Regions from separate parts of the Paenibacillus sp. FSL R5-0810 genome, predicted to be linked through region 3. Evidence: riboswitches for the same ligand, from Rfam matches in the RefSeq annotation. Region 3 holds a riboswitch; each other region holds the start of a gene.
What was found. Region 3 has a riboswitch for cyclic di-AMP ahead of MKX76_RS04825 (C40 family peptidase). Riboswitches for the same ligand answer to the same signal wherever they lie in the genome.
Positions count from the first base shown of each region.

Region 1: another riboswitch for cyclic di-AMP. It lies ahead of MKX76_RS20965 (hypothetical protein); the one in region 3 lies ahead of MKX76_RS04825 (C40 family peptidase).
Region 2: another riboswitch for cyclic di-AMP. It lies ahead of MKX76_RS27960 (TrkH family potassium uptake protein); the one in region 3 lies ahead of MKX76_RS04825 (C40 family peptidase).

Region 1 covers NZ_JBBOCF010000001.1:4,712,083-4,715,356, forward strand. Annotated here, with positions in the region: gene kdpA (potassium-transporting ATPase subunit KdpA) at 1-723, opposite strand, end outside; gene kdpF (K(+)-transporting ATPase subunit F) at 755-832, opposite strand; gene MKX76_RS20965 (hypothetical protein) at 988-1,398, opposite strand; cyclic di-AMP (ydaO/yuaA leader) riboswitch at 1,528-1,702, opposite strand; gene MKX76_RS20970 (proline dehydrogenase family protein) at 2,271-3,191, opposite strand.
Region 2 covers NZ_JBBOCF010000001.1:6,255,023-6,258,296, reverse strand. Annotated here, with positions in the region: gene MKX76_RS27965 (potassium channel family protein) at 1-338, opposite strand, end outside; gene MKX76_RS27960 (TrkH family potassium uptake protein) at 355-1,683, opposite strand; cyclic di-AMP (ydaO/yuaA leader) riboswitch at 1,759-1,905, opposite strand; gene MKX76_RS27955 (CPBP family intramembrane glutamic endopeptidase) at 2,197-3,274, shown strand, end outside.
Region 3 covers NZ_JBBOCF010000001.1:1,032,383-1,035,656, reverse strand. Annotated here, with positions in the region: gene MKX76_RS04830 (stalk domain-containing protein) at 1-524, shown strand, start outside; gene MKX76_RS04825 (C40 family peptidase) at 867-1,343, opposite strand; cyclic di-AMP (ydaO/yuaA leader) riboswitch at 1,347-1,480, opposite strand; gene MKX76_RS04820 (transposase) at 1,770-2,114, shown strand; gene MKX76_RS04815 (IS3 family transposase) at 2,051-2,944, shown strand; gene MKX76_RS04810 (glycoside hydrolase family 28 protein) at 3,144-3,274, opposite strand, start outside.

The sequences.
Region 1 (3,274 bases), 3.7 Mb from region 3:
CGCGGAATTGGCTCCCATATGGCCGCCTCCGTTCGTTCCCAAGTGCTTGATCGATTCAAGCGCGGCTACCGGGCCGACCGCAATCTGCTGCTCTGATCCCGAAAGGGTCGTTACGCTCATGGTCGGCTTTAACGTCTGCGGCACCTGCAGTGCCACCAGCAGCATGGCAATAAGGAAGGCCGCCGGGATAAACACCCGGGTCATGGCCTTCACGAAGTCTTCGAAGAAGTTGCCGACCGTAGCGCCTTTCGTCGTCACGGCCCGGATAAAGGCGATGGCAACGCACAGCCCGGTGGCGGCGGACGTGAACATCATCATCATGATCACGGCCATCTGGGAAAAGTAAGAGAGGCCCGACTCCCCGCTATAGTGCTGCAAGTTCGTATTGGTCATGAAGCTGATCATTGTATTGAGCGACAACGTCGGCTCCATGTTCTCGATGCCGTTCGGATTCCACGGCAGCACCTGTTGAAAACGGAGGATGGCATACCCTGCTCCGACCAGGATGATATTGGTGAGCAGGAAGCTGAGCGCATAGCCCTTCCAGCTCATCCCCCTGCGTTCCTTGAGTCCGATGAGGGCAAATATCGGGCGTTCCGCCCAGGAGAACCATTTGTCCGTGCCGCCGGGTTCATTGCGAAACACGAGATAGAGGTAGGTTCCAAGCGGCTTGACGAGCAGCAGCAGAACCAGGATGACGATGGCGATTTGTACGATGCCCATGATAAGCGGCTTCCTCCTTTATGTTTGAATCCTAAAATTTTTCGGGATGAATCAGCGCATAAACCAAATATAAAAATAACGCAGCGGTCAATATCAAAATCAGCGTCATGGCCTGTCACCCTCCGATTCTTGAATAACGCGGCCGCACCAGCTTATGAACAGCCGGAACAGCCCGTAGGCTGCACCTAGCAGAAGCAGCATATATACATCCTGCATTGTTATCCCTCCTTGGCGGTAAGCCGTAAAAACAGCTCTTTCCGGTAGCTAGTCTAAAAGCGCGGCGATCAGGAAATCGACGCGGTCATGATTCGTGTGCAGCACGACATCCGCGCCAAGCCCTCTGTAAATCAGTCTCGGATTGCCGGAATTTGTAATAACATAGATCGAAGCCGAGGTCCATGTCCGGCATATTCGCAAGTAGCGGCAGCAGAGGTTCAAACTGTTCTCGAACAGAAACACCTTGCCGATCGGCCGTTCGGGAAGCACCCAGGTCTGCTCGTCTCTCGTGTCGAGCATGATGACATCCTTGCATCCGAGCCTGCTCGCCCTCTCCCCCTCTGCAGGGTTGTTTGCCAGAACGGCGAACGGGATCTCCCTTAAGAGCAATTGGCGGATGAATGCCTCTCCGGCCTTGGTCGGCGCGGATATCAGAATCGTGTCTTGCTGTTTTTCCATACGTTCTCCTCCTCGTGTCCGTCGGAGAAGGCAACAAAAAAGAAGCCTCGGGAGGAGAAGAACTCTTCCCGCGGCTTCTTCCTAAAGGCACGGCGAAAAACACCGCGGCTTCGTCAAGTCACGACAATCGTTGCCTCTCTCGATACGCTTACGAGGTTAGCTGACGGATTCGGGCGTGAGAGTCGCCCTACCCATAGACCGTTATCTTGTCTATGGGATTCACCCCGGAGAGAACGCGCGAAATCGCGTCTCCCGATTGGTTCCCCCGCTCCTTTTTCATTCAAGGACTCAGCGAAAATGAATCTAGCGAGCTGCATGTATTCGGTTAATGGTTGACCCTGATGTTTTCGAAAACTGTCAAAGCGGCCCGGCCGAGGGTCAAGCGGTGAGAGGCACTTGACGCAAGTACGAGCCGAAGGACCCCATAGCGGTCTCCGGCATACGCGCTTTTTTCCGATGGAAGGCCGCAGCTCCCACACTGGCCGGCTTCCACGGCGGTATCAGGCCGCCCTGCCAGCTTCCGGAAATCATCCGGTCAATTCATAGTTCGTATCATACGACCGGCGATTCGGGAAGTAAATGCAGACGAAAACCCGTGTAACGTATTATGGAACAGGTGCAATCCGGAAAGTCCTCTTCATCCCCGATTATCTTCTCCATACTCGATATCCCTCTCTATTTCGCCATTTCTTAGCAATAAAGCGATATAAGGCGATGGAATGGCAATAATGAATGCCATTCCCAAATGTACGCGCTTTCCTTCGCTGTTTTCACGTTTTTTCAGAAAATAACGGCCACAAATCGGAATTTACTTTTTCCGACCTTTCGTACCGTTTCCCTACCGAAATCGTCAGCGGTTTTTCGCTTCCCAATCACTTGAACATATTCCTCAGCACCATCATCAGATTGGCCGGCTTCTCTGCAATGCGGCGGGTAAAATACGGGTACCACATCGTGCCGTACGGCATGTAGCATCTTATTCGATAACCGTCCTGCGCTAGCCGGGCCTGGTCCTTCATGCGCAGCCCATACAGCATTTGAAACTCGAACGCATCCTTCTTGATCCGGTTCTGCTCTGCAAATACTTTGACCCAATCGATGATGTTGTTATCGTGGGTCGCGACAGCGGTATAGGCTCCTTGGTCCAGCTGAAGCTTGATTAAATTTTTATAATTGCCGATGATCTCCTGCTTCTTCTGATACGCAATCGTTCCCGGCTCCTTATAAGCTCCCTTGACCAGCCGGAGTTTCACCCCTTCCTTCATTAGCATCCGGACGTCCTCCTCCGACCGGTACAAATAGGCCTGGATGACCGTTCCCACATTGGTCAGCCCCTCCTTATGAAGCCGCAGCGTCATATCGATCGTGGCCTGCGTGAATGGCGAGTCCTCCATGTCCAGCCGTACGAAGTTGCCATGCCTTTGGGCCGCCCGGACCACCGTTCTAATGTTCTCGTATGCTGCCTGCGGGTCGAGCGCCAAGCCCATCTGCGTCGGCTTCAGGGATACGTTCGATTGCACTCCCCGGTTGGCGATGCCCTCCACAAGCCGAATATATTCCTCCCGGTAGGCCGAAGCCTCCGTCAGCGAAGTAATGCCCTCTCCCAGATGGTCCAGCGTTACCAGGATTCCCTTCCCGTTCAGCCTTTCGATCTCATCGAGTGCCTCTTCCAGCGTATCTCCCGCAATGAATCTGCCCGCTAGTTTCTTGCCGTAACGAATCGAAAGCCATTTCACCAGCCGGTTCCCCGACACCGTCAACACGACTTTCCGGTAAAGCTCGGTCCCGTCCATGCATGCCTCACCCTCTTCTCGGAGTAAAATGCGCTCTACCTTAACTCATATGCAAAAAAGGTCGCATCATGCGAAGAGGACAT
Region 2 (3,274 bases), 5.2 Mb from region 3:
AGCTTCTGCAGCGCCCGGCCGTGCAGCACGGAAATCGCTTTGGCCACGACGGTCGATACGCCAAGCTCCTTGAGCAGGATGGCGGACAGAATGCTCATCTGGATATCGTCTCCGATCGCGACGATCCCGCAGTCGAAGTTGCGGATGCCGAGCGATTTCAGCATCTCCTCATCCGTAGCATCGGCGACCACCGTATGGGTCAGATACTCGCTCATATCCTCGACGACCTCTTCGTTCCGGTCAATGCCGAGAACCTCATAGCCTAGTTCCATTAGTTCCAGTGCCAGACTCGAGCCGAACCGCCCCAAACCGATCACTGCAAATTGCTTTGGTTTCATGTCTCTCCTATACTCCTTATCCAATAATCATTTTGCCTTCCGGATGACGATACAATTCTTTACCCTTTTTCGGACCGAGTGCATAAGCCAGCGTCAGCGGACCTAGACGTCCGGCAAACATCGTTAAGCTGATCAATATTTTGCCGAACACCGTCAAATCCGGCGTCAATCCCATCGACAAGCCGACGGTGCCGAAGGCCGAGGTCGTTTCGAATAGAATCTCCAGAAAATCCGCATCCTCTGTCGTGGACAGGATCATGGATACCGTCAATACGAGCAGCAGCGCAAGAAGCGCAATCGTTAACGCCTTTAAGACCCGCTCCTGAGCGAGGCGAAACCGGAATAAGACGATGTCCTCACGCCCTCTCATCATCGCGAACACGGCCCCTACCATCACCATAAAGGTTGTCGTCTTGATTCCGCCCCCGGTCGATCCCGGCGACGCTCCGATAAACATAAGTATAATAATGAAAAATTGCGTAGCTTGCCTTAGGCCGCCGATATCAATCGAATTCGCGCCCGCTGTTCGCGGACTGACCGATTGGAAGAACGAGGCGAGCACTTTACCTCCCCCGTCCAAGGAGCCCAGCGTTAACGGATTGGTGAACTCAAAAATAAATATGATGATCGCCCCGATGAAGATCAACGCCCCCGACATCGAGAGAACGACTTTGGAGTGAAGCGACAGCTTCCTTTTTTGACGGAAATCGATCAAATCGGATAATACAACGAACCCGATGCCGCCGGATATGATCAACAGCATGGATACGATGTTTACCAACGGATCATCGACATAATCCGTGAGACTATGAAAATCACCGAACAGATCGAAGCCCGCATTGTTAAACAGCGAAACGGAATGGAACACCCCAAAATAGAGGGCTTTTCCAATAGGCATATCCCATGCCCAGCGCAGTGTAAACAGTACGGCAGCGCACGCCTCGAAGGTCAAGGAATAGATAAACACCCGCCGGATCAAACGAACGATCCCTTCGATGGAGGACTGATTCATCGCTTCCTGCAGAACAAGCCGGTCCTTGAGCGATATCCTCCGCTTGAATACCAGGGCGAACAGGGTTGCCATCGTCATAAACCCAAGCCCGCTGAGTTGAATGAGCAGAAGGATCACCGTATGTCCGAAAGCACTGAAGCTTGTGCCTGTATCCACGACAACAAGCCCGGTCAGACAGACGGCGGAAGCCGCCGTAAACATGGCGTCAATCCCGCTGATCGGTTCGCCGGTCCTGCTGGATACGGGCAGCATGAGCAGAATGGTACCGACCAGGATCGCCGCCGCAAAACCGAGCGCAAGGATCTGCGGAGGTGACAGCTTAAGCCACTTCATTTTTGAGTTCAAAGTTTCACCTTCTCCAAAAAAATCAAAGAAAAAAGACACTGGAAAACAGTGCCCTTCACGGTCTGGTTCCTGTGCAACAGCCTACGAGGTTAGCTGACGGATTCGGGCATTATCACAGGCCGCCCTATCCATGATCCGAAAGAGATCATGAAATTCACCCCAATTACATGGTTCCCCCGTTCTCATTACGAAATTCGGCTGGTTTATTCGGTTCCTTGAAGCATGATGTGATTATAACGCAATCCGGAAGCGAACCCAACGTCGTTTTTTTACCAAAAAGTCTTTAAATGAGCGCGAATTGGGCATATTCAAGAGTACAAGGATATGGTTCTCTAACGTTTTCGAAACCTTTCATTCCTTTTCAGCGTTTTATTTCATTATTGGCCCTTTGGGATAAGCAGGGCTTGTTCTTCATATGTATGTTATATTGACTCTATGATCCGCTTTTTGCGGGGCCGGTTATTCATATCGGAAAGCACTAAAATTAAGAGGAGGAATTTCATGAACCGTGCCGAAGAGCCCCTGAAGCTGACGCCTAACCTAAAGAAGCTTATCGCACCGGCCATCATCGGTCTGATCCTGTTTCTTATATTCCAGGTACTCCCATCCACTTCCTTCGAGTCGACCGATACGCCCTATCCGCAAATCATTTCCAAGGATGAGGCTGCGCAAGCGGCGTCACGGTTCGCTCGCGAACGTTTAGGGTTTCCTGCTTCCGAAGGGCAAGACCCCCTTGTTACATACCAGTCCAACTCCGAGCTGTACGGATATTTGGCCAAGGAAAAGAAGCTAAAGGAGTATAACAAGAATTACGAAGCCAAATACCCATATGACGTATACCGCGTCCGCTTCACCTTGCCGGGTGGCGATGCGCTGAACGTGGATGTGCATATGCAGAATGCCGGCATCGCGGGATTCTCCTATGATTCCGCCCGCTCCAGTTACGACAGGATCGAGCTGAATCAAGGGGAGGTCCGGAAGCAAATGCTGCTTCTGGTTGAGGAAGGCATGACGCTGGCCGAGAAGCAGGCGCTCGCGGAGCCGTGGCTCAAGTGGGCCGGATACGATGCGACGCAGCTGCAGCTTTCTACCCGGGAAGGCGAACCTAAGCTGAGATATACCGTCACGGAAGCCGCCATCGGGGATTCGAGGCTGCAGCTGGCATTTACCTTTGAACATGGGACACTGCGTTCCTTCGAGCCCGCGTTCTCGGTTCCGGCAGCGCATGCTGCCTATGTGAACAAGCAGACGCAGGATGCAACGCTGCTGACGCTGGTCGGGTACGGTTTGTTTACGCTTGTGCTCGGTATCCTGGCCATCGTCTACAGCGTCAAGACCAGAGCCTATACCTCGTTTAAGCGCGGTATCCTGCTGTCCGTCCTGTTGTTTGTCATCCAGATGCTGAATACGTACAACCTGGTTCCGGTCTTTAAGGCACAAGGAATGTCCGAGACCGGCATCATCGGGATGATGATCTTCTACGCCATCTACTCCCTCGTCTTCTCCGCCTTGCTCTATTTCTCGCTTGTCGGCGGAAGCGGTCTATGGCGGAAGGAAGACGGGCTTAATCCGTGGCCGC
Region 3 (3,274 bases):
TCGACGGGATTACCGCCGCCGTTACGGACAATGGGTTCGGCGGGGTCGTGCTGGATTTCGAAGGATTGGGCTTCAAGCTGGATGCCGCCTCCCAGCAGAAGCTGCTGAACCAATACGTGAAGGACCTTAGAGCTGCCTTGCCGAAAGGGACTGCCCTGTCCTTGGCCGTACCTCCGTTAAACAGCGCCTATAAAGGCTATGATTACAAAACGCTTGCATCGATTGCCGACGATCTAATTATCATGGCATACCAGTATCACCCGGTTGGCACCAAAGACCGGAAGCCGGAACCGAACACGCAAGTGCAGCAGGCTATTCAGCTTGCACTTGATGCCGGAGCCCCTAAGGACAAGCTTCTGCTTGGAATTAGCCTGGGCAGCGAAACGGAGAACTCCATCGACGACAAGCTTGGTCTGGCCAAGCGCTATCAGCTGAAAGGTGCGGCATTGTGGCGGCTCGGTATATTCAGAGTCTACGGTGATGATATCGAAGGCGCCATGAACGAAGCGGTGATCAAAGAGTGATCCGTAATAAAGGTTGAAGCGTGGATGAGTCCATCCTTCCGATCATCACTACACAGGCTGCCGGTCGTTATGGACCTGCAGCCTGTTCGCTTGTTCAATGCTTCCGTGATAACCGAGCATCTCTGACAGCCATTGAAACGACACAGGCTATGAATTAGCCGATGCCAATCTTCCACATGACCGGCACAAAAAAAAGATGACCTCTGTCGTATACAGAGGTCATCATCAAGACTTATGTATGTATTCGGTGCAATCACTGAAAATCGATCATAGAATTCCTTACCAGGACTTACAAGACGATCATTGTGCAGAGAGCTGGATCAAGATCAAAGATGAGCTGATCTAGCTAACACTTCCTACCAGCTTCGCATATTCCTCTTGGCTTAACACCCGGCGTGCGGTAACATAACGTGGCTTATAGTAAGAGTCGCTAAGCTTGCTGATTCGAACACCCTTGCTGCTTGAAGCATGTGCGAATTGCCCGTCTCCAATATAAACGCCAGCATGTGAAATTCCCTTGCCGTTCGTGTTGAAGAATACCAGATCACCGACACGCAGCTCTTCCTGGTCTACATGCACGCCTACTTGGGCTTGTCCTTGGGAAGTGCGCGGAAGGTCAAGATCAAAGTTACGGAACATATACAGAATAAATCCGGAGCAATCAAATCCGCTTGTGGTTGTTCCGCCCCACTTGTACGGTGTTCCTACTAACTGCTTCACTTGCTGCTGAAAGTTAGGCTGCTGATCGGCAAACGCTGTCACGGCACCGGAAGAAAAAATGATTGCGGATCCTAGCAAAGAAATGACCAATTTCTTCAAAATATATTCTCTCCTTCGATGCCTACGGAGTTAGCTAAGGGTTCGGCTGAAGGTCACCTATATTCCCTCTACTACAAGAATAATTCACCCAGGACGGTTCCCCCGTTTTCTCTAGCGAAATTCGGCAAAATTCATTAACATTTTGTAACCCTTTCTTAATATAGTATACAAGCTAGCAAACTGTCAATAATATCCGATAAATCTATCGTTTTTTAGATATCGCCGTCGAATCGAAAGAGTTTTAACAGTGTTTTTACTATATGAAAGGTCACATAGTCATGACATTTATGTTAAAATTGTTTCCGTTTTCTAAGTGCGGCGAAAAAACCTCCATGCAAGAAGCCGACACCTAGGGTGATATTATCCCCTTTAAGTAGACAGTGTGTAAAAAGCGCATTAAAGTCTACTTTGGAGGGGATTTTTTCCATGGGCGAAATAAGAAAGACATATGACATCGAATTTAAGCGCAAGGCTGTTGCGATGTTCCTGGAGGAAGGTCTTGGCTACAAGACGGTAGCCAAGACCTTGGGCATCGATGATAGGATGGTTCGAAGATGGGTGGCTCACTACGAGCGAGAAGGAATTGAGGGTCTCAAGGAAAAAAGAGGCACCTCGACGGGTTCGAAGAACGGGAGACCGAAGAAGGCCAAAACCTTGGAGGAAGAAGTCCTGCGGCTGCGAGCGGAGAATGCCTTGCTAAAAAAGCTATGGGAACTGCAAAGGGGGCAAGAGCAAAGCGACGTCAAACCTACCAAGCCATCGAAGCGCTAACCAGCAACTACCCCGTGGCCTTGCTGTGTGAACTGGCAGGTATCGCTCGAAGTAGTTACTACAAATGGGCAGCCAGAAAGAATAATCCAACGCCCAAACAGATCGATGAGCAGGCTCTGAAAGAGAAGATTCTAGAGTGCCATACTCAGCTAAAGGGCATTTACGGATACCCACGGATTCGTGTCTGGCTAAAGAAAACCTTTGGCTTGAACGTCAACCATAAGCGTGTGTACCGGCTGATGAAAGAACTGGGGATTCGTGCGCGTATTAGGCGAAGGAAGCCATACTTTGGCCGTCGGGAGGCAGGGATTACCTCAACCAATGTACTGAATCGGGATTTTAACGCCACGGCACCCAATACGAAATGGGTCACCGATGTGACCTATCTGCCAATCGGCTCTCGCTTTCTGTACCTGTCGGTTATTTTTGACCTGTATAACAACGAGGTGGTTGCCTTTCGGATCGGACGCCACAACAATTTAAAGCTTGTGCTGGAGACCGTACAAGCAGCTGTACATAAACGCAAAGTAGCCAACCTGCTGCTCCACAGCGACCAGGGCTTCCAGTATACTCACAAGGAGTACCATGCTTTTTTGAAGCGTAAGAAAATTAAAGTGAGTATGTCGCGTAAGGGAAACTGCTGGGATAACGCTTGTATCGAGAGCTTCTTTGGACACCTGAAGTCAGAATGTCTTCGACTCGACACTTTCTCGACCGAGGAAGAGCTCGTAAAGGCAATTGAACGATATATCCATTTTTACAACCATGAACGTTTTCAACAAAAACTAAACAACCTTAGTCCGGTTGAGTACCGAACTAGGGTTGCTTAAGGCTGCTTTTTTAGGCTGTCTACTTGACAGGGTTAAGTTCAGGGGGCCGGCTTCTTGTTCTAGCAAATTCATCGATAGAACAAGCATTTGCTTCAGCCATTTTGCAGCTTTCAATGGCGTACCTCCTTATCATATTGAGATTGCAACGGTTATAATTCGATCACCTCCCTTCTAAACCTTAATGCATCCAACAGCAAAGCTACTTGATCACGACCTCCTCCGGTTCCACTTCAGAAGAAATCATAATCTGTCCTGCCCTATCAGCATGCAGCCCCGAGCATTCGATTTGCCCGGACCGTTCCCCGGTAACCACAAGCAAGCGGTCATCCA